Regions from separate parts of the Mesorhizobium sp. AR10 genome, predicted to be linked through region 1. Evidence: riboswitches for the same ligand, from Rfam matches in the RefSeq annotation. Region 1 holds a riboswitch; each other region holds the start of a gene.

Region 1 (7,201 bases):
GCGACAGCGAGCCGACATCGAGGCCAAGGGCGGCGACCTTCTGCGTCGAGAATTCCAGATAGATCTTCTCGTCCTGCTGGCCGACCAGATCGACCTTGGCGACGTCAGGCACGCGCAGGAAATCGGCGCGCAGCCCGCTCGCCAGATCCTTCAGCTGGCGATGGCTCAAGCCGTCCGAATTCAGCGCGTAGATCAGCGAATAGGTGTCGCCGAACTCGTCATTGTAGAAGGGGCCCTGGACGCCCGAAGGCATGGTCGACTTGATGTCGTCCATCTTCTTGCGGACCTGGTACCAGAGCGGCAGCACGTCGGCGGCGCCGACCGTGTCCTTCAAATTGACGAACACCACGGATTCGCCCGGCTTGGTGTAGCTCTTGACGTAGTCGAGGTTGGGAAGCTCTTCGAGCTTCTTCTCTATGCGGTCGGTGACCTGCTCGACGGTGTCGTTGGTGTCGGCGCCGGGCCACATCGTCTTGATCACCATGGTCTTGATGGTGAAGGGCGGGTCTTCTTCCCGCCCCAGCGAGGAGTATGCCCAAAGACCGGCAATCGCCGCAACCACCATCAGGTACACGACGAAGCTGCGGTGCCGGATGGCCCAGTCGGAGAGGTTGAAAGAAGTCATGGCGCTGCTCCCTCAGCCGCAGCGCCTCCGCGCCGCCGGCTGTTCAAAAACGATTGGTTGACGAGATGCCGGCCTAGGCGGCCGACCGCATTCTCAGGTTTCTCACCCGGCTGGCGGCCTGTTGCCGCGGCTTGATTGCCAAAGCGGCGACGTAGCGTTCGAAGGCCTGCGGGTCCTGCGTGCCGGCGGCCAGTGCGACGTGGCCGTCGGGTCTGACGAGATAGGCGCCGTCGCGCTGCAGACCCGCGGCCTTGGCCCTGTCCGACCAGGCGAAGACGTGGATGGGAATGCCGGTTGGGGCCAGCATCGCCTTGAACGCGGCATTCGCCTCGCCATAGACATGCACCTGCCAGTCCAGCGAATGCAGCGCTTCGAAATTATCGCTGCTGCCGGACGCGACGTAGGGCAGGCGGTCGCCGCCCTGGATCGCGCCGGCCTTGCCGCTGCTGATCGCGCTGGCACGATATTGGATCCGGGTTTGCGAGATCATGCCGAAAAAGGCGCGCGATCCGGCAGTCGTCCCGAGCGCTACGCGCAGGATCTTCGGCATCAGGTAGCGGCGGAACAGGCCGACCAGCCGCGAGCGGCTGGTGGCGACGCGGAAGACCCTGTCGGTGCTGTCGATCAGCAGCCTGGCAAAGGCGATGCGCTCCGGCTCGTAGCTGTCCAGCAGGTGCTTGTCGGCGCGGCCTTGCAGCACCGCCGCCAGCTTCCAGGCGAGGTTGACCGCATCGCCCATGCCCGTGTTCATGCCCTGGCCGCCGGCCGGACTGTGGATGTGGCCGGCATCGCCGGCGAGGAACACGCGGCCGATGCGGAAGCGTTCAGCGACCCGGTGATGCACGCGGTAGGTCGAGAACCAGTTGACCTTGTCCACCGCAATGCCGGTGTCGCGCTCGACATCGGCGCGGATCGCCTCGAAGGTGATCGCCTCGTCCGCCTCGTGCGCCTTCGGCACCACGCCGATCAACCGTAGCGAACCGGATTGCCGGACCGGCATGACGATGGCGAAGCCATAGGCGCTGACCGTGGTATCCATGCCGTTGCGGGTCACCGCGCCGCTGCCATCGACGTCGGCGACGTAGAAGGACTGCTCGTAGGTGCCGCCGGGAAAGCCGATGGCCAGGCCATGGCGTACGGCGCTGCGGGCGCCATCGCAGCCGACGAGATAGGCGGCGCTGACGGTCTCGGTCGCGCCTTGCTTGTTCAAGGTGGCGACAACCGCGCCGGCCGTGTCCTCGAAGGCGACCAGTTCGGTGTTGCGCTCGACGCTGACGCCGGCACGCTCGAGATGCGTGATCAGAATGCGTTCGTGAACATCCTGCGGCAGCGCGAAAGCGAATGAATACGGGCTGATACCGCGACCGAAATCGCTGAGTGGCAGCCTGGCGGCGACGCCGGCCGGCGTGCGCACGGTGAGCTGCTCGACCCTGACGCCGGCGGCGAGCACGTCGTCGACGATGCCGATCTGGTGGTGAAATTCCAGCGTGCGGGCCTGGACGGCCAGCGCGCGCGAGGTTTCGCCCGGGCCTGCATCCTTGTCGAAAATGCGCACCTGGACGCCGAGGCGGGTGAGCCACAGCGCAAGCGTCAGTCCGGTTGGCCCGGCGCCGGCAATCAGCACTTCAGTCTGCGAGGCGTTCATTTGTTTGCTCCTTCGGTGAGGCGAACCTTTTCGTGTTCGCGCAGCCGGTTGACACCGGCGGTGACGACAATTTCGCCTTCGGCAAGGCCGTCGCTGACAATGACGCGGTCGGTCTCGTAGCGGGCAATGACGACAGGCTTGAGTTCCAGGGTCGAGGACGCGGCCACCACCCAGACGGCAGGCTTGCCGTCCTTGTCGAAAAGCGCGCTTCCCGGCAGGACCACGACAGGGGCGGTCATCGTGTTGACGCGGCCGGCGACGCTGCTGCCGAAGCGCATTTCGTCCGGCGCGCTGCGCAGCGCGACCTTGACCTGGAACGTGCGCGTCGCGGCGTCGGCCATCGGCGAGACCTCGCGAATGATGCCGATTGTCGCGATCGCTGGATTGCTCAGCAGGGAGACCTTGATTTCAAGGGGCTGCCTTGCATCCCCGCCATTGGAGAAGGCTGCTTCGGCGATGGCGAAGACGGCGTCGCGGGCAGCAGGGTCGGCGACCCGCACCACCATCTGCCCGGCATTGACGACCTGGCCGGCTTCAGCGCCGGTCGCCGTCACCACGCCGTCGAAATCGGCATGCAGCTCGGTATAGGCGAGCTGGTCCTTGGCCATTTCGAAGCCGATCCTTGCCGAGTCCAGCTTTGCTTCGGCCGAACGCAGGCTCTTCAGCGTCGCATCGTAGTTGGCCCGTGTCGCAAAGCCCTTGGCGAGAAGGGCTCCGATGCGGGCCTCGGCCGCACTTGCTTCGACGAGCACTGCCTGCGCGGCGGCGACGTCGGCCTCGGCGCTGCGCAGCCGGTTGCGATAGTCCTGGTCTTCGATGCGGGCGATCACCTCACCCTTGCGGACCGACTGGCCGACTTCTGCCATGCGCTGCACCAGCTTGCCGGACAGCCGGAACCCGAGGTCGCTTTCGCGCTGCGGCCGGACTTCGCCGATGGCGATGCGCTCATCGGCCTGCGGCGCAGGTTTCACTGCCATGGCCCTGACAAGCTTGGCTTCGGGCACGTCCGGTTCGACCGCCGCGGCCTCGCCCTTTGCGCCATACCAGACGACCGCTGCGGCGCAGGCAAGTGCAGCCACGGATGCGGCGACGAGACGATGCTTTCCTCGCCTGTGGTGGAAGAGTGTCATGTTGTCTCCATAACCAATGTTGCGGCCTGCGCCGGGGAAGGGCGTAGCAGCCGAAGATCCCGTTGGCTGGAGAAGAACCGGGCGCTTGATATGCGATTGCAAGGAGCGTTGTCCGTTCTCAGAGACCAGCACCCTTCCTCACCAGCACGATCTTATTGGACTCTCAGGCGCGTGAAATCCCGATCGGATTCTGAAAATTTTCCGATGCTTTTGGCGCCCGACCGCCAACGCGCCGGCCTGTCGACGCGCCTGGAAGTGGGCATCGAGGGAAATTGAAGCTGGAACATTGGCCGCTGGTGTTGACAGCATGCGACGGCACTTGATACGTTATGTTATTACATAATCATGTCGAAGCGAACCGAAGCCTGCAAGCTCGATCAAAAAATCATTGCGACGCAGTCGGGTGAAATCTAGGGTGGAAAAATGATGGTCCCCGAGTCGAAAGGCGAGGGGTGAAAAGGGAACACGGTGAGACCCGCTTCGGGTCGAGGCCGTGGCTGCCCCCGCAACTGTAAGCGGCGAGCAAAATCCGAAAAGCCACTGGCCGGCAAGGCTGGGAAGGCAGGATGGCGCAAAGACCCGCGAGCCAGGAGACCTGCCATCAGCATGAGTTGACCGGACGGGGTGTGCCGGGAGGAGACGTGGATTTCGGTCTTGTCGGCCGATTTGCCAGGGCATCCTTCCGTCGCCAGTTTTGGAAAGTGACGGAAAAGTTGGACGCCTCAAAGGCACTCCATCGCATCATTGTGTGCACGCTTTGCCGCGATCTCGTGACCGGGGTCAGGTCAGGCGAAGAGCTGTGCGCCGATTTGGCGGCCCGGCTCTCGGCGCCTGACGAGAGCGCTCCGGACTATGCGGTCGAAGCCATCGACTGCATGGCGGGCTGCGCGCGGCCGCTGACCGTCGCCTTCCAGGCGGATGGCAAAGCCTCCTATCTCTTCGGCTCCATCGACGCCGGGGTCGATGCCGCCGATCTCATCGAATTTGCGAAGCTCTACCGCTCGCTTGCTGACGGCTGGTGCAACTCCGGACAGCGTCCGGCTGGACTGGCGGGCAAGACACTGGCGCGCATCCCGGGCAATCCGTCGGGGAGCAAGCGATGACCGCGCGCCTTCTCGAAGCACGCGAACTGACTGTGACGGCGAATGGCCAGCACCTGGTCCATGCGGTCAGCCTTTCGGTGGCGGCGGGCGATCGCCTTGCCATCATCGGCCCCAATGGCGCCGGCAAGACGACGCTGCTGCGCATGCTGTCCGGCGCGCTGCAGCCAAGCACAGGCGAGGTGCGGTTTCTCGGCCGCCGCCTGGACAGGATTTCGACCGCCGAGCGCGCGCTGCACATCGCCGTCGTCGGCCAGACCGATCAGCCTGACCCGCGGCTTGCCGTGATCGACTATGTCGAGCTCGGCCGGGTCCCGCATGCCGGCCTGCGCCGCAGGCACGAGGACCGCGACATTGTCGTCGACGCGCTTCGCAGAACCGGCCTGCTGCCGCTGCTTGGCCGCACCGTCGGCTCGCTGTCCGGCGGCGAGCGCCAGCGCGCCCAGCTGGCGCGCGCCATCGCCCAGCAGCCGAGAATCCTGTTCCTCGACGAGCCGACCAACCATCTCGATCCGCGCGCCCGCAGCGAGCTTCTTGAACTGGTGGCCGGGTTCGGCATGACGGTGATTGCGGTGCTGCATGATCTGTCGCTGGTGGCGCCATTTGCCACCCGGGTCGCGGTGATGAGCCGGGCCCGCCTGCACGCGCTTGCCGCACCGAACGAGGCGCTGACCCAGCAGCTGATCCGCGAGATTTTCGGCGTCGACGTATTGCGGCTGCGCCATCCGACTGAAGACCGCGAACTCACGATCTTCGACATTCCAAACCGCACCTCGTCGCCATCCTGATCAATAACTCGTTCAACAAAGGAGCACCGCCCGTGAAACGCCTCGCCCTGTCTCTTGCCTTCTCATTGCTGGCTTCGACCGCCTTCGCCTTCCCGGTCACCGTCGACAGTTGCGGCACGCCGCTGACCTTCGATGCGGCGCCAAAGCGCGCCGTCATCCACGATTTGAACATGGCCGAGATGGCCTTTGCGCTGAAGCTGCAGCCGTCGATCGTCGGTCTGACCGGCATCACCGGCTGGTACAAGGTCGGTCCCGAATTCAAGGCCGAGCAGGGCTCCATCCCGGAACTGGCGCCAAAGTACCCGACGCTCGAAAACCTCGTCGCGGTAGAGCCCGATTTCTTCTTCGCCGGCTGGTACTACGGCATGAAGCCCGGCGGCGAGGTGACACCCGACACGCTGGCCCCGCACGGCATCAAGACGCTGGTACTGACGGAAAGCTGCGTCCATCTCGACAAGGACCGCCCCGCCGCCTCGATGGACCTGCTCTATGGCGACGTCGAAAAACTGGGCAAGATCTTCGGCAAGGAAGGCCAAGCCGAAAAGCTCGTCTCGGGCTGGAAAACGCAACTGGCCGACATCACGGCCAAGGTCGGCGAACACAAGGGAACGCGGGTGTTTCTCTACGATTCCGGCGAAGACAAGCCGTTCACCGCCGGCAAATTCGCCATCCCGAGTGCCATGATAACGGCTGCCGGCGGCGACAATATCATGGCCGACATGGACACCAGCTGGGGCAACACGGATTGGGAAACGGTGGCTTCCCGCAATCCGCAATTCCTGATCCTGCTCGATTACCAGGATGGCGGTGGCTACAAGAAGCTGCTCGATTTCCTTAAAGTCCATCCGGCGATGAAGGAGACCGATGCGGTCAAGAACGAGCGCTTCGTCGCGTTGCGCTATGCCGAGCTGACGCCAGGACCTGCCAATATCGAGGCGATCGGCAAGATCGCCAGGGCGATGCACCCGGAAGCCTTCTGAGCTTTGCAGCACAAGGCATTCGGATTTTTCATGATGGCGGGAGCGGTGGCGATGGCCGCTCTCGCCTTGCTGTCGATTGCCTATGGGTCGACGGTGATCGCGTTGAGCGATGTTGTTGCCGCACTCGGACACACCGTTGGACTCGACGGACATGCCGTGTCCGGACCGGTCGGCAAGATCGTCGTCGATCTCAGGCTGCCGCGCACCATCCTGGCCATCTGCGTCGGCGCCGGGTTGGGCGTCGTCGGCGCGCTGCTGCAGACGGTGACGCGCAACGACCTCGCCGACCCGTTCCTGTTCGGCCTGTCGTCCGGCGCCGCCGCCGGTGCCGTCTCCGTCATCACCGTCTTTGGCGACAGCTTCGGCATCTGGACGTTGCCGGTCGCGGCCTTCACCGGCGGCATTCTGGCCGCTTGCATCGTCCTTTTGCTGGTCGCGCGGGTGAGGGGACAAGGCCCCGAACGGCTGATCCTCGCCGGGCTTGCCGTCTCGTTCATGTTCACCGCACTCACCAACTATCTGGTCTTTGCCGGCGACCAGCGCGCCGCCCACTCGGTGCTGTTCTGGACGATGGGCGGGCTGGGACTGGCGCGATGGGACAATATCGGGCTGGCGACGCTGGGCGCGGGGATCATTCTCGTCTACGGGCTGTGGAACCACCGCAGGCTCGACGCCTTCCTGGCTGGCGAAAACGCCGCCGAAAGCCTTGGCGTGCCGGTGGCGCGGATGCGCAGGACGACCTTTCTCGTCGCCGCGCTGTCGACGGCGATCCTTGTCTCGGTCGCCGGCGTCATCGGCTTCGTCGGCCTGATGATCCCGCATCTGTGCCGGCCACTGGCCGGTCCGTTGCATCTGCGCCTGATCGCAAGCTGCGCCCTGTTCGGGGCCGTGCTGTTGCTGGCAAGCGATCTTCTGGCGCGCACGCTGCTGCCG
Region 2 (7,201 bases), on a different replicon from region 1:
AACCAGTCCGCTTCGACACACCGCGTCTGCCTACGTCGATGCGCGGGACGGGATGCATGCTGGCCAGTGCGATTGCGGCGAATATGGCGAAAGCGAGCCCACTCGAAGACGGCGTGCGCGAAGGTAAGCTGTTTGTTTTCGAGACGCTGAAGGAGAATGCGGCCGCGTGATAGCGACCGCTCCATGTGCGCCACGAGGCGGTCCGCCTGGTCATATCGCCAGTGTAGTCTTCAAGCGCTGACACTCATGGACAGCCTTCGGACGTGGGTTCCTTGCGTCGACGACCTCTCGTCACTGAAGGTTGAGCTCTCGTCCGCTGGAGGGACCGCGAAGGTTCAACCGCGCTGTAACAAGCGAGATCCACGTCCGACCAAAATTGTCGAAGCCGGTCCGATGCGAGCCGGTGGTCGCCGCGATCAGATGGCCGGTATATTAAGCGCTTGTCGATTTGGCCGCCTGTCTTACCGCTGCTCGCCACCTGATCAGCACCTCGCCATTCGCGTGCAGCGTTGCAACAGATCTTTCAAAGAAATTCATAGACTCTTAGCAACTCAAAACCGCTGTGAATGTTACTCTTATCGCAACATCTGAGGTTAGCGGGTCAAAACCGAGGTGACGCGACCACCGAACAGCATTCAATCTCTGTTTAGCGGCAATGGCAAGAAGATCAGCTCTCATCTTGGTCGTTCGAACACCGCCACCGTCTTCTCAAAACAAGTACATGCTTGCAAAACAGGCGTATGCCTCGCGACAAGCGTGATTGTCTGGGCATTGGAAGCAAAAACAGATTTGTTCGAAAGCTGTAGCATCGACGGAGAACGCCAAGTGACAAAGTCAGTAGGACGAGCGCCCAATTTTTCCATATGGCTTGATGCTGACCAATGATGACACTGGTCAGTCGCCTACGCATACGGTCAGCAGATCGTCAAGAATGCCAAGGCGCTGGCTCAGGCGCTCCTGGAGAGAGGGTATGATCTGGTCACCGGTGGGACTGACAATCACATGCTGATCCTTGATCTGCGCGATCGGCCACTGTCTGGCAAAGCCTATGCCGAGCGGCTGGCAAAGGCCGGCATCATTACGAATTTTAACATGGTGCCGGGCGACCCGCGCCATCCGGCGGTCACAAGCGGAATTCGCCTGGGGTCGCCAGCAGTGACGTCGATGGGCATGCGCGAGGCGGAAATGGCGCAGATTGCCGCCTTCATCGACCTTGGTCTGCCGCCAGCCCAATGATCCGGATGTCCATGCCTGCGTGCGGAAAGACGTCGCCGACTTCTGCGCTGCGTTCGATGTCCCTGGCATCACCGACAGGTAAGGCGGGCAAATCGAAGGTCGCCACCTAACTGCAACATCTGAAACGAGGACATTCAATGACTAGGCAGTTCGTATTCTCTTCCGAATCCGTCGGCGCGGGACACCCGGACAAGATGGCCGACAACATCTCGGATGCCATCCTCGATGCGATCCTAAGGATCGACCCAAAGGCGCGCGTGGCCTGCGAAGCATTGGTGAAAACAGGGATGGTCGTTCTAGCTGGCGAGATCACTAGCGATGCGCAGGTCGATTACAGCCAGGTTGCGCGCGATACGATTGTCGATATCGGATATGATAACGATGCGATCGGCTTTGATGGTCGGCGTTGCGCCGTCGTTTTGGCTCTCACAGAGCAGTCGCCCGACATTAGCCAGGGCGTTGACGAGGGACGAGGGCAGGATCTCGAGCAGGGAGCGGGGGATCAGGGCCTCATGTTCGGGTTCGCATGCAGCGAGACCGATACACTGATGCCCTTGCCGATCCAGCTCGCTCACTGGGTGCCGTAGCGGGTCGTGTTGGAATTCGGCGGAGCAGCCTCCGGTAGGTTAAGATTATCGGCTCATGCGGCGAGGTCAATCTGCTGATCGCGTGGCTTCGTAGGAAGCGTCTGCCAGCCGTCGATCTTTCGCATCGAGATTTGACCGGACGCCATCAACGCCCAGAACAACATTGCCGCGGTTTCGGCCGAAGGCAGAACGGTCTGGGTCTTGATGCGCCGCTTGAACTCCTCATGCAGACGCTCAATCGCGTTTGTTGTTCTGGCGCTTTTCCATTGGCTCGGCGGCAGCCGGGTGAAGGCGAAGAGACGCTCGCCGGCCTCCTCCAGGCTATCGGCCACCGCCCGGCACTTGAGCCGCCATTTGCGCAGGAACGCCTTGCGGCGGCTCTCGATCTCCTCCGGCGTGGCCGCGTAGATCATGTCGGTGTAATCGGCGCTGATCTCCTCATGCAGCCGCTCGGGAGCATGGGCAAGCAGATTCCTGTGCTTGTGAACCGTGCATCTCTGCACCGGCACCCCGTCCCACAGCGCGGCGATCGCCCTGTCCAAGCCAGGTGCGCCATCGACCATGAGAAACTCAGGTCGGCGCAGGCCGCGCCCGACGAGATCGTCGAGAATGGCCCGCCAGGCCTCCGTCGTCTCGCCACCCATATTCTTGACCGCGAGCAGGATCTTCTGGCCGTCCGCGCGCACACCGATGACCACGAGCAGCGAGATCGAGGTCGCTTTGCGGTCGAGCCTGACACGAACCACCGTCCCGTCGAGGATCAGGCGCACGATCGGCTCGTCGGCCAGAGAGCGGGCATTCCAGGCGTCCCAGTCCGTCTTCACCTTGCGCCAGGTGCGGCTGACGACGTCCTTGCCGATCGCGCCGCCGAACAGCGCGGCGAGCGCACGCCGCACGCGCCTGGTGTTCGTGCCCGCCAGGTAGCTCGACGCGATCAGCGCGTCGGCGGCCATCGTGCGCCGCTGATAGGCGCGCAAGGCCTTGCTCTTCCATTCCACCGTCTTGTCCTCGCCGGCATCGAGGCGCGCCCGCGGAACCGTGAGCTCGGTGGTGCCGAAGGTCCCCGTCAGCGTGCGCGTCCGGCTGCCGTGGCGGTGGCCGGCGACACCGGTGTGGTCTCATCACCGCGCGCCGCCGGCTGCCGGCCATAACGGGGACGGGCAAGCACCGCGTCCAGCTCGGTCTCGAGCATCGTCTCGATGAAGCCGCGCACCCGCTCGCGCAGGCCAGCTTCAATCGGATCAAACCAGTTGTCGAAAAGATAGCTCGTCGCCTCATCCCCAGGATGAACGGCTTCCGCATTCATGGTAGTCCTTGTCATGGCGTAGTCTCCTGTCCGGCGCTCTAACGCCGGATGATTCGAGGTTTGACACCCCGGAGACTACGCCAACTCACAATTCCAACCACTCCTGCGACGGCACCGCTCACTGCTTGACGAAAAGACAGGCAGAGGTCCGCAAAGCGGGACAGCTGAGCTGGCTGCGTCCGGACGTAAAATCTCAAGTGTCCATCCGCTATGAAGGTTTGCGCCCGGTGGCGCTGGATACCGTAGTCCTGTCGACGCAACATGCCGAGGAGGTCACACAAGAAACAGTCCGGGAAGGCGTCATTGAGGAGATCATTAAGCCGGTCTTGCCGCCCCACTTGGACACGACGGGGATCAGGATCTTGGTCAATCCAACTGGGCGGTTCGTAGTCGGTGGGCCGCACGGTGACTGCGGCCTCAATGGACGCAAGATCATCGTCGATTCCTATGGTGGGATGGGGCGTCACGGCGGCGGAGCCTTTTCGGGCAAGGACCCGTCCAAGGTTGACCGCTCGGCCGCCTACGCGGCCCGGTATGTCGCGAAGAATGTCGTGGCTAGCGGACTTGCGGAGGTCTGCGAGGTTCAGCTTGCCTACGCGATCGGTGTGGCCGCTCCGGTGTCTGTCCTGGTCAACACGTTCGGGACCGCGAAGATCGTGGAAGAAAGGATCGAGCGGCTCATTCTTGAGCTGTTCGATCTCAGACCGAAGGGCATTATCAAGATGCTTGATCTCTTGCGCCCGATATACCGCAAGACCGCTACGTACGGGCACTTCGGCCGCGAAGAACCTGAGTTCACCTGGGAGAGGACGGACAGAGCGGACGACTTGCGGCGCGAGGCGGGACTCGCCGGCGCGCAAGGGCCGACGCCGGATCGATCGCCATGCGGAAAGTCCATTCCAAGCGGACCGTTGAGCGGAGACATTGATGCCGGATTATGACGTGCTTTGCATCGGCAATGCCATTGTCGACATCATCGCCCAGTGCGACGAGGAATTCCTCGAGACCAACGGCATCATCAAGGGCGCGATGAACCTCATCGACACCCGGCGCGCCGAATTGCTCTACAGCCGCATGGGCCCGGCGATCGAGGCGTCCGGCGGCAGCGCCGGCAACACGGCGGCCGGCGTCGCCTCCTTCGGCGGCCGCGCCGCCTTCTTCGGCAAGGTTTCGAACGATGCGCTGGGCGATATCTACGCGCACGACATCCATGCGCAGGGCGTCGCCTTCGACACCAGGCCGCTCAAGGGCGAGCCGCCGACGGCGCGCTCGATGATCTTCGTCACCCCCGACGGCGAACGCTCGATGAACACCTATCTCGGCGCCTGCGTCGAGCTCGGGCCGGAGGATGTCGAGGCCGACAAGGCCTCTGGCGCCAAGGTCACCTATTTCGAGGGCTATCTGTGGGACCCGCCGCGCGCCAAGGAAGCGATCCGGCAGACGGCGAAACTGGCGCACGCGGCCGGCCGCGAAGTGTCCATGACACTTTCGGATTCGTTCTGCGTCGACCGCTACCGCGACGAGTTCCTCGACCTGATGCGCTCCGGCACCGTCGACATCGTTTTCGCCAACAGCCACGAGATCAAGTCGCTCTACCAGACATCGTCGTTCGACGAGGCGCTGGCGCAGATCCGCAAGGATTGCCGGATTGCCGCCGTGACCCGCTCGGAAAAAGGCTCGGTCATCGTGCGCGGCGACGAGACCGTGGTTATCCAGGCGACCGCGATCAGGGAACTGGTCGACACGACAGGCGCCGGCGACCTCTATGCCGCCGGTTTCCTGCATGGCTACACGCAAGGCCGCGACCTCAAGACCTGCGGCGACCTTGGCTCACTGGCGGCTGGATTGGTGATCCAGCAGATCGGCCCGCGCCCGCGCCAGAACCTGCGCCGCGAGGCTGAACAGGCGGGGTTGCGTCAGGCGGACATCTCGAGGAGTAGCTGCTCACCTCCCCCTTATGCAGGCGGTCCAGGCGAGGGCGGATAAATCAAAATGTCGCACGCGCATCCGCCGGTTTTCCGCTGTGTTTCAAGTTGCCGAAATTCAGAACTTTGACGACACCTGCCGGTAGCAGTCCAGGATCTTGATCATCACGACGCCGACGCCTGCCGCAAGTCGCTCAAGAGCCGGGATCATGTGATTGGCTGATTTGCCGGCCCCTTATCGGCATCCACGCCTGCCGGGGAGCGCCTGGAAGGCAACAGCTGACGATAACGATCCAAGCGATTTTGGGCAACATTGCCCACAAGTCAAAGACGCAATCACATAACCACATAAACATTTCTTTATGCGGTATTGACAAGAGAGTAGACTACTGTGATTATCTGCGTGTCGTGGTTCTCCGTACGGCACTGCCGCAGCGGAGCTAAGAGGGAAGCCGGTGCGATGCCGGCGCTGCCCCCGCAACTGTTAGCGGCGAGCCCACCGCCCAATGTCACTGAGGCAAAAAGCCTCGGGAAGACGGGAAGAGGTTATGACCCGCGAGCCAGGAGACCTGCCACGGCGAGCAACGTCCACGGGCGGGGTGTCTCGATGGTCGCGGTCAGCCCGGCGTTCGTGCCGGCCTGCTAGCGCCTTCCTTGTCCCCACGCCCGACCATCGGGGTATGACATGACCATCACTCAGCAGATTCCTGTAGCAACGCTCGGTATGCCGCGTATCGGTCGCAGGCGAGAACTGAAATTCGCGCTTGAAAGCTACTGGTCCGGAAAATCTTCCGCTGCCGACCTTCTGACGACGGCGAAGGCCCTCCGTGCCGCCAGTTGGAGGGAGCAGCAAGATCGCGGCGTATCAAAAATCCCGTCGAACGACTTCTCACTCTACGACCATGTGCTCGACACCGCGGCCATGGTCGGTGCCGTGCCATCCCGCTACGGTTGGAAGGGCGGCGAGGTCCCACTCGACATCTACTTCGCGAAAGACCGCGGGTTGTGGACATGCCGGCCACGAGCATGCGGCTCAGGGGCACCGCTTAACCGCGATGGAAATGACCAAATGGTTCGACACTAACTATCACTTCATGGTGCCGGAGCTGACCGACGATCAGACCTTCGCCCTCTTGTCTGCGAAACCGGTCGACCACTTCCTCGAAGCCAAAGCCCTCGATATTCACACACGCCCAGTCATCCTTGGACCGGTCACCTTCCTCAAGCTGGCAAAATCACCTGCCGAAGGTTTCAATCCGATAGCGCTCCTGCCGCGGCTGCTGCCTGTATACGAGCAACTCCTGCGCAGGCTAAAGCTCTCGGGAGCCGACTGGGTGCAGATTGATGAGCCAGCGCTTGTGCTCGATCTTAACCCGAACGAACGAGCTGCGTTCGAGTTCGCCTACGGCCAGCTGTCGAAAGCCGCGCCCGAGTTGAAGATCATGCTGGCTACCTATTTCGGACCGCTGGGAGACAACCTCGAGACCGCGATTTCTCTGCCCGTGGCGGGCCTGCATCTCGATCTCGTGCGCGCTCCCGAGCAGTTGGAGACGGTAGGTCGGCTCACACCGAAGGATCTGGTGCTCTCGCTTGGCTTGATCGACGGCCGCAACGTCTGGCGCGCGAACCTGCCTGCGATTCTCGACCGCATCAAGCCGATCGTCGCAGGCTGGCCCCTGGACCGTGTCGAGATCGCGCCTTCCTGCTCGATGCTTCATGTGCCGATCGACCTGCGGATGGAGACCGCGCTCGATGTGGACGTCAGATCCTGGCTGGCATTCGCGGCCCAGAAGATCGATGAGCTGGTCGTGCTGGCCCAGGCCTTGTCGGAAGGCAGGGAGGCCGCAGCAGGCGCATTGAAAGCTTCTGCCGAGGCGGCCGCCGCGCGCGCAACGTCCACAAAGGTCCATGATCCGCTCGTTGAGGGACGGATCATCAGCATCGACGACGCCATGAAGCAACGAAAGAGCGCATTTGCCCAGCGTTCCAGAGTCCAGGCTGGCACGCTCGGCCTGCCGCCATTCCCAACGACGACCATCGGGTCCTTCCCGCAGACGCCGGAGGTGCGCAAGGCGCGCTCCGCTCATGCGAAGGGCTTGCTGAGCTATGTCGATTACGAGACCTTCCTGAAGAAGGAGACCGAGGCT
Region 3 (7,201 bases), 1.3 Mb from region 1:
GCGACCAGCGCGGTCATATTGGCCGGGCCGCCCTCGCGAAAATAGTCGAGCAGGCCGTCCAGTTCGTCGCGCGGCAGCGTCGAGCCTTCGATCAGCCGCAGATCCTCGTCGTGGCTTTCGCCGGGCAGCAATGCCAGTTTGATGCCGCGCGCACGGGCGGTCGCGGCGAGCTGGTCGCAGCCATAGCGCCACCAGTCGTAGCCGCCGAGGATGCGGACGAGAATGACCTTGGCGTGTTGGGCGACGCTGTCGATCCAGAGGTCGACGGACATCGGATGGCGCAGATCGCGAAGTGCTGCCAGCCGCATGGAGGGCAGGCGCGCCGCATCGGCTTTCCACGCCGCAGCCAGTCCGGCCAGATCGCTGTCGGTGAAGGACAGCGCCACGATATCCGCCGGCGTCTGCCTGAGATCGACAGGCTCGGCGAGATCGTCGAGCGAGGCGGATGTGGTGGTGAGGATGTGCATCGCGGCTCGTGTCTGAAAATCAGCCGGCGAGTATACGCTCGATCGCCGGGCGGTTCAGCCCCTTCAGGCCGATGACGACGAGGCGCGAGCGGCGGTCGTCGTCGGCGGTCCAGGCGCGGTCGTAGTAGTGATTGACGCGCGGGCCGACGGCCTGCAGCAAAAGCCGCATCGGCTTGCCGCCGACATCGATGAAACCCTTGACGCGCAACACGTTTTCTTCTTCGGCTGCGGTGGCGACGCGCTTTGCCAGCTCGTCCGGATTGGCGATCGAGGGAATGTCGACGATGAACGTGTCGAAGTCGTCATGCTCGTGGTCGAACGCGCCGTCATGATGGGACTTGCGGTTCTCGATGTCGTCCTCGACGGCGAGACCGAGCCCAAGCAGTACGGAGGGATCGACCTTGCCATGCGAAGTCGGCACGATCCTCACGGCGCGGGCGGAGTGCTCATTGATGATGGCATTGGCGCGGGCCGTGCCGGTTGCGTCCATCAGGTCGCTCTTCGACAGGATGATCAGGTCGGCGCAGGCGATCTGGTCCTCGAACACTTCCTCGACCGGATCGTCATGGTCGAGTGTGTCGTCCTTGGCACGCTGCGCCTGCAGGGCGTCCATGTCGTTGGCGACGCGGCCTTCGGCCAGCGCCGGTCCGTCGACCACGGCGATGACGCCGTCGACTGTCACCCGGCTCTTGACCGACGGCCACTGGAAGGCCTGGACCAGCGGCTTGGGCAGTGCCAGGCCGGAGGTTTCGATCAGGATGTGGTCGACCCTCGGCGTCAGCGACAGGATCTGGTCCAGCGCCGGGACGAAATCGTCGGCGACGGTGCAGCAGATGCAGCCATTGGCCAGTTCGACGATGTTTTCCTCGGGGCAGGTGTCGATGCCGCACCCCTTGAGGATCTCGCCGTCGATGCCGATGTCGCCGAATTCGTTGACGATGATGGCCAGCCGCTTGCCCTTGGCGTTCTCAAGCAGATGGCGGATCAGCGTCGTCTTGCCGGCGCCGAGAAAGCCGGTGACGACGGTGCAGGGAACGCGGGAAACGGAAGCGGGCATGGTCAGTCCTTCAGCGTGTCGAGGGGAGGGATGCGGGCAACGAGGCCGCGCTTCAGGGATTCGGGACGGCCGCGCCATGGAATGAGGCCGTCGGTCGAGGTGGCGAAGAGCTTTGCGGCGGTGACGAGGTCGGCGCCGCTTGTCGCGGTCAGGTCGCCGAAGACATAGCTCCAGCAGCCGTCGCGCAGGATCGCAGCGCTCAGCCGGCGTTTGCAGTTGCCAAGGCATTCGACGCTGCGGATGCGGATATTGTCGCCGGAAACGGCGCGGCGTGTGTCCTGCGCGAGCAGTTCGCCGGCACGGGGATGGGCGTCGGAGCCGGTCTCGTCGCGGCAGGAGGCGCAGACGATGACGGTGACACCGGCCAAGGCATCGCTGTCGCCGGACAAAGCGTCCGCTGTCTCAGCCGAAAAACTGCTGTCGCGTTCCAAATCAGGCTCCTTGCCCGGAAAACCCGCCAGGCGATCGGATTCTTTTTGTCCTAGACGGCAGGTCTCCTGGCTCGCGGGTCATCGCCTTGGGTGCCGCCTTCCCGGGAACATCCCAGTGGTTTTCGGCCAAGGCTCTTCGCTTACAGTTGCGGGGACAGCCGCGGATTTGAGACCGAGATCCCGCACCGCATTCCCTCTTGGCTCCTCCCATTGAAGAGAAGAGACCGTCTGGACCGGATTTAGGCTTGTGGGTGCAGGCGTGTCAACGCATGGTTACGACACGGCGATGTCGGCGAGGGGCTGCCCAAGATCTCCGGCAGGCGTCACCTCCATGCGTTCAAGCCCGAGCCAGCTCTGCATCAGCTTCAGTTCCTCGAAGAGCTGAGCGGCGGTTTCTGAAGGCGCGCCGGTCTCGGCGTAGGCGGCGTGGACGCGCAGCACGCTGGCTGGCCGGTCGGCCTTGAGGTCGACGCGCGCGACGATCCTGTCGCCGAGCAGGAACGGCAGCACATAATAGCCGTACTGGCGCTTTTCGGCCGGGGTGTAGATCTCGATGCGGTAGCGGAATTTGAACAGGTTTTCCGTGCGCGTCCGCTCGAAAACGACCGGATCGAACGGGGCAAGCAGGGCGCGCGCCTCGATCCTGCGCGGAAAGCGCGCATCCTTGTGCAGATAGGCCTGCTTGTCCCAACCCTCGACGCGCACCGGCAAAAGCTCGCCGGTCTCGACCAGTTCCTCAAGGCGGCCCTTCATATCAGCCGGCGACAGGCGGAAATAATCGCGCAGGTCGCTCGCTGTCGCCACGCCATGGGCGCGGGCCGAGATGCGCAGCAATTCGCGATGCGCGTCCTCGGCGACGGGAACCGGCAGGTCGAGGATCACTTGTGGCAGCACACGCTCGGGCAGATCATAGAATCGTTCGAAGCCCCGGCGTTGGGCCGTGGTGATGCGTCCGGCCCAGAACAGCCATTCGAAGGCATGCTTGGCATGGCTCCAGCCCCACCAGCCGCCTGAGCCTTTCTGGCCTTCGAGCGCGGAAGCGGCGATCGGGCCGCGATCGACGACCTCGCGGTAGATCTCTTCGATATAGGCGGCGTGGTCGCGCCCCCACTTGGCAAGGCCGAGATACATCTCGTCACCGCGCTCGGCCCGCTGCATGCGCCAGCGCATCAGCGGCCAGGTCTCGACCGGCAGGAAGGACGCCTCGTGCGCCCAGTATTCGAAGACCGTGCGCTTGCGGGTCACGGCGGCATTGTCGAGCAGCGAGAGCGGGTAGGGGCCAAGGCGCGAGTAAAGCGGCATATAGTGCGCGCGCACCACGGCACTGACGGAATCGATCTGCAGCAAGCCGGTGCGGGCCAGCACACGGCCAAGATGCCGCCGGTCAGGCGTACCCGTTGGGCGGGCATCACTAAAACCCTGGGCCGCAAGCGCGATGCGGCGGGCCATGGCGAGCGAGATTTTTTCCTTCATGCAGACGGAACTCTGATGATTTTCGGACAAATGGAGCCAGTGATTCCGCGTCATGCTAGCAGGGTTTTGGCGGGAACCATGTCAGGAGAGAAAAGTGGAGTAAAAAGTGAAGGAAATCAAACAGGAGCGGAACGGACCAGTTTCTCTTGATGTGCCGTCCAGCACCGTCTTTTGAACAAGGTTTGACTTGCTTCGCCGAAAGCGCTGCGCTAACCCTCGCCGCGTTGCAGCATAGGCACTTAAAACGGTTCAGCGGTTAATCTGTCACGCTTCCGCATTAGGGTTCGTTGCTGTAATCAGAGTGGATTGGCCGCCAACGGAAAGCTGCTGCATGAGCGCACTTTTGACTTCGTATCTGCCCATCGTCCTGTTCATCGGCGTGGCGCTGGTCGTTGGCCTTGCGCTGCTTGTGGCCCCGTTCCTGGTAGCCTACCGCAATCCCGACCCGGAAAAGCTTTCCGCCTATGAGTGCGGCTTCAACTCGTTCGATGATGCCCGCATGAAGTTCGACATCCGCTTCTATCTGGTGTCGATCCTGTTCATCATCTTCGATCTGGAAGTGGCCTTCCTGTTTCCGTGGGCGGTGTCCTTCTCGAAGATCGGCATGCTCGGTTTCTGGTCGATGATGGTGTTCCTGGCGGTGCTGACCATCGGCTTTGCCTATGAATGGAAAAAAGGAGCGCTGGAATGGGATTGAGCGACAGTTCCGGCACGCTCGTCGCGCCGAAGCCCAAGGGCCTCATCGACCCCAACACCGGCAGGCCGGTGGGGTCCGACGACCCGTTTTTCCTCGAAATCAACAACGAGCTGGCCGACAAGGGCTTTCTCGTCACCTCCACCGAGGCGCTGGTCACCTGGGCGCGCAGCGGCTCGCTGATGTTCATGACGTTTGGTCTTGCGTGCTGCGCGGTCGAGATGATCCATACCTCGATGCCACGCTATGACTCGGAGAGGTTCGGTGTCGCTCCTCGCGCGTCTCCGCGCCAGTCCGACATCATGATCGTCGCCGGCACGCTGACCAACAAGATGGCGCCGGCGCTGCGCAAGGTCTACGACCAGATGCCGGAGCCACGCTACGTCATCTCGATGGGTTCCTGCGCCAATGGCGGCGGCTATTATCACTATTCCTATTCGGTGGTGCGCGGCTGCGACCGCGTCGTGCCGGTCGACATCTACGTGCCCGGTTGCCCGCCAAGCGCGGAAGCGCTGCTCTACGGCATTCTTCTCTTGCAGAAGAAGATCCGCCGCACCGGCACGATCGAGCGGTGAGTGGCATGAGCCAGGCCTTGAATGAACTGTCGACATATCTCGGCGAGAAGCTGGCCGGTCGGATCGGGGATGCTGTGTTTGCCTATGGCGAACTCACCGTCCCTGTCGAGCCGAGCAACCTTATCGAGGTGGTGACCTTCCTGCGCGACGACAAACGCTGCCAGTTCATCTCGATCATCGATGTCTGCGGTGCCGATTATCCGTCGCGGGCCAAGCGCTTCGACGTCGTCTATCATCTGCTGTCGCCGAAGCAGAATGTCCGCATCCGCTTGAAAGTTCAGGCCGATGAGGAAACCATGGTGCCGTCGATCACCGGCGTGTTTCCCGGTGCCGACTGGTTTGAGCGGGAGACCTACGATCTCTACGGTGTGCTGTTTTCAGGCCATCCTGACCTGCGCCGGATCCTGACCGACTACGGCTTCGAGGGCCATCCGCTGCGCAAGGATTTCCCGCTGACCGGCTTCGTCGAGGTGCGCTACGACGACGAAGCCAAGCGCGTCATCTACGAGCCGGTGGAATTGAAGCAGGAATTCCGCAATTTCGATTTTCTTTCCCCGTGGGAGGGCACCGATTATGTGCTGCCCGGGGACGAAAAAGCCAAGACGAATTGAGGCGCCAGAATGGCTGAGACCTCCGTCCGCAACTTCAACATCAATTTCGGCCCGCAGCATCCGGCGGCTCATGGCGTTTTGCGCCTGGTGCTCGAGCTCGACGGCGAGGTGGTCGATCGCGTCGATCCGCATATCGGGCTCTTGCATCGCGGCACGGAAAAGCTGATCGAGCACAAGACCTACCTGCAGGCCGTGCCTTATCTCGACCGGCTCGATTATTGCGCACCGATGAACCAGGAGCATGCCTTCGCGCTGGCCGCCGAGCGGTTGCTCGGCATCGACGTGCCGAAGCGCGGCCAGATCATCCGCGTGCTCTACTGCGAGATCGGCCGGATCATGTCGCATATCCTCAATGTGACGACGCAGGCGCTGGATGTGGGTGCGCTGACGCCACCGCTGTGGGGCTTCGTCGAGCGCGAAAAGCTGATGGTGTTCTACGAGCGCGCCTCGGGTTCGCGCATGCATGCGGCCTATTTCCGCCCCGGTGGCGTGCATCAGGACCTGCCCGCGAAGCTGGTCGAGGACATCGGCAAGTGGATCGATCCGTTCCTGAAATCCCTCGATGATCTCGATGCGCTGCTCACCGGCAACCGCATCTTCAAGCAGCGCAATGTCGACATCGGCACGGTCTCGCTGGCCGATGCCTGGGCCTGGGGGTTTTCGGGCGTCATGGTGCGCGGCTCGGGTGCTGCCTGGGATTTGCGCAAGTCGCAGCCCTACGAATGCTACTCGGAAATGGATTTCGACATTCCGATCGGCAAGAACGGCGACTGCTACGACCGTTATCTCGTGCGCATGGAAGAGATGCGCCAGTCGGCGAAGATCATGCGCCAATGCGTAGACCTCTTGCTCGGCAAGGAACTCAGCGGCCCGGTCTCGAATCTCGACGGCAAGGTGGTGCCGCCAAAGCGCCAGGCGATGAAGCGCTCGATGGAAGCGCTGATCCATCACTTCAAGCTCTACACCGAAGGCTACCGCGTGCCGGCGGGTGAGGTTTACGCCGCCGTTGAAGCGCCAAAGGGCGAGTTCGGCGTCTATCTCGTCTCCGACGGCACCAACAAGCCCTACCGTTGCAAGCTGCGCGCGCCCGGATTCGCGCATCTGCAGGCCATGGATTTTCTGTGCCGCGGCCACATGCTGGCCGACGTCACCGCCGTCCTCGGTTCCCTCGACATCGTGTTTGGTGAGGTCGATCGCTAAATGTCAGTCCGCCGTCTCGCAGAAGCAAGCGTCCAGCCAGCAGCCTTCGCCTTCAACAGGGCGAATGCGGCGGCGGCCAAGCAATGGATCAAGAAATATCCGAAGGGCCGCGAACAGTCGGCGATCATCCCGCTGCTGATGATAGCGCAGGAGCAGGAAGGCTGGGTGACCAAGGCAGCGATCGAGACCATCTCCGACATGCTCGGCATGCCCTATATCAGGGGGCTCGAAGTCGCGACCTTCTACACGCAGTATCAGCTCAATCCGGTCGGCACACGCGCGCATATCCAGGTCTGCGGCACCACGCCCTGCATGCTGCGCGGCTCGGAAGCGCTGATGGATGTCTGCCGCTCCAAGATCCATCACGACCAGTTCCACACCAACGACAAGGGCACGCTGTCGTGGGAAGAGGTCGAATGCCTTGGCGCCTGCGTCAACGCGCCGATGGTGATGATCTTCAAGGACACGTTCGAAGATTTGACGCCGGAGCGGCTTGGCGAAATCATCGACCTCTATGGCGCCGGCAAGGGCGCGCAGGTTCAGCCCGGACCGCAGAATGGGCGCACCACGTCCGAACCGGTCACCGGTCTGACGACGCTGAAGAGCGAAAAAGCGATCCTCAAGACGACGCGCGACAAGGACGCCAAGGCAGCGACCAAAGCCGCCCAGGATGCAGCATCGAGTGCCGCCCCG

The links. Region 1 has a riboswitch for cobalamin ahead of LHFGNBLO_RS26615 (DUF1636 family protein). Riboswitches for the same ligand answer to the same signal wherever they lie in the genome.
Region 2: linked by a shared signal. The riboswitch ahead of metE (5-methyltetrahydropteroyltriglutamate--homocysteine S-methyltransferase) and the one ahead of LHFGNBLO_RS26615 (DUF1636 family protein) in region 1 are both predicted to bind cobalamin.
Region 3: linked by a shared signal. The riboswitch ahead of LHFGNBLO_RS20035 (DUF1636 family protein) and the one ahead of LHFGNBLO_RS26615 (DUF1636 family protein) in region 1 are both predicted to bind cobalamin.

Annotation. Positions count from the first base shown of each region.
Region 1 covers NZ_CP080524.1:4,753,089-4,760,289, reverse strand. Annotated here, with positions in the region: gene LHFGNBLO_RS26630 (efflux RND transporter permease subunit) at 1-625, opposite strand, end outside; gene LHFGNBLO_RS26625 (FAD-dependent monooxygenase) at 699-2,270, opposite strand; gene LHFGNBLO_RS26620 (efflux RND transporter periplasmic adaptor subunit) at 2,267-3,400, opposite strand; cobalamin riboswitch at 3,811-4,018, shown strand; gene LHFGNBLO_RS26615 (DUF1636 family protein) at 4,042-4,503, shown strand; gene LHFGNBLO_RS26610 (ABC transporter ATP-binding protein) at 4,500-5,288, shown strand; gene LHFGNBLO_RS26605 (ABC transporter substrate-binding protein) at 5,321-6,268, shown strand; gene LHFGNBLO_RS26600 (FecCD family ABC transporter permease) at 6,299-7,201, shown strand, end outside.
Region 2 covers NZ_CP080523.1:574,980-582,180, reverse strand. Annotated here, with positions in the region: gene LHFGNBLO_RS02745 (hydroxymethylpyrimidine/phosphomethylpyrimidine kinase) at 1-170, shown strand, start outside; partial or broken gene glyA (serine hydroxymethyltransferase) at 910-1,318, shown strand; partial or broken gene LHFGNBLO_RS02735 (S-adenosylmethionine synthetase N-terminal domain-containing protein) at 1,374-1,811, shown strand; partial or broken gene LHFGNBLO_RS02730 (IS256 family transposase) at 1,877-3,129, opposite strand; partial or broken gene metK (methionine adenosyltransferase) at 3,246-3,977, shown strand; partial or broken gene LHFGNBLO_RS02720 (adenosine kinase) at 4,057-5,043, shown strand; cobalamin riboswitch at 5,447-5,646, shown strand; partial or broken gene metE (5-methyltetrahydropteroyltriglutamate--homocysteine S-methyltransferase) at 5,740-7,201, shown strand, end outside.
Region 3 covers NZ_CP080524.1:3,423,785-3,430,985, forward strand. Annotated here, with positions in the region: gene LHFGNBLO_RS20025 (cobaltochelatase subunit CobN) at 1-467, opposite strand, end outside; gene cobW (cobalamin biosynthesis protein CobW) at 487-1,524, opposite strand; gene LHFGNBLO_RS20035 (DUF1636 family protein) at 1,527-1,955, opposite strand; cobalamin riboswitch at 1,994-2,199, opposite strand; gene LHFGNBLO_RS20040 (winged helix-turn-helix domain-containing protein) at 2,229-3,428, opposite strand; gene LHFGNBLO_RS20045 (NADH-quinone oxidoreductase subunit A) at 3,760-4,125, shown strand; gene LHFGNBLO_RS20050 (NuoB/complex I 20 kDa subunit family protein) at 4,116-4,697, shown strand; gene LHFGNBLO_RS20055 (NADH-quinone oxidoreductase subunit C) at 4,703-5,308, shown strand; gene LHFGNBLO_RS20060 (NADH-quinone oxidoreductase subunit D) at 5,318-6,508, shown strand; gene LHFGNBLO_RS20065 (NADH-quinone oxidoreductase subunit E) at 6,509-7,201, shown strand, end outside.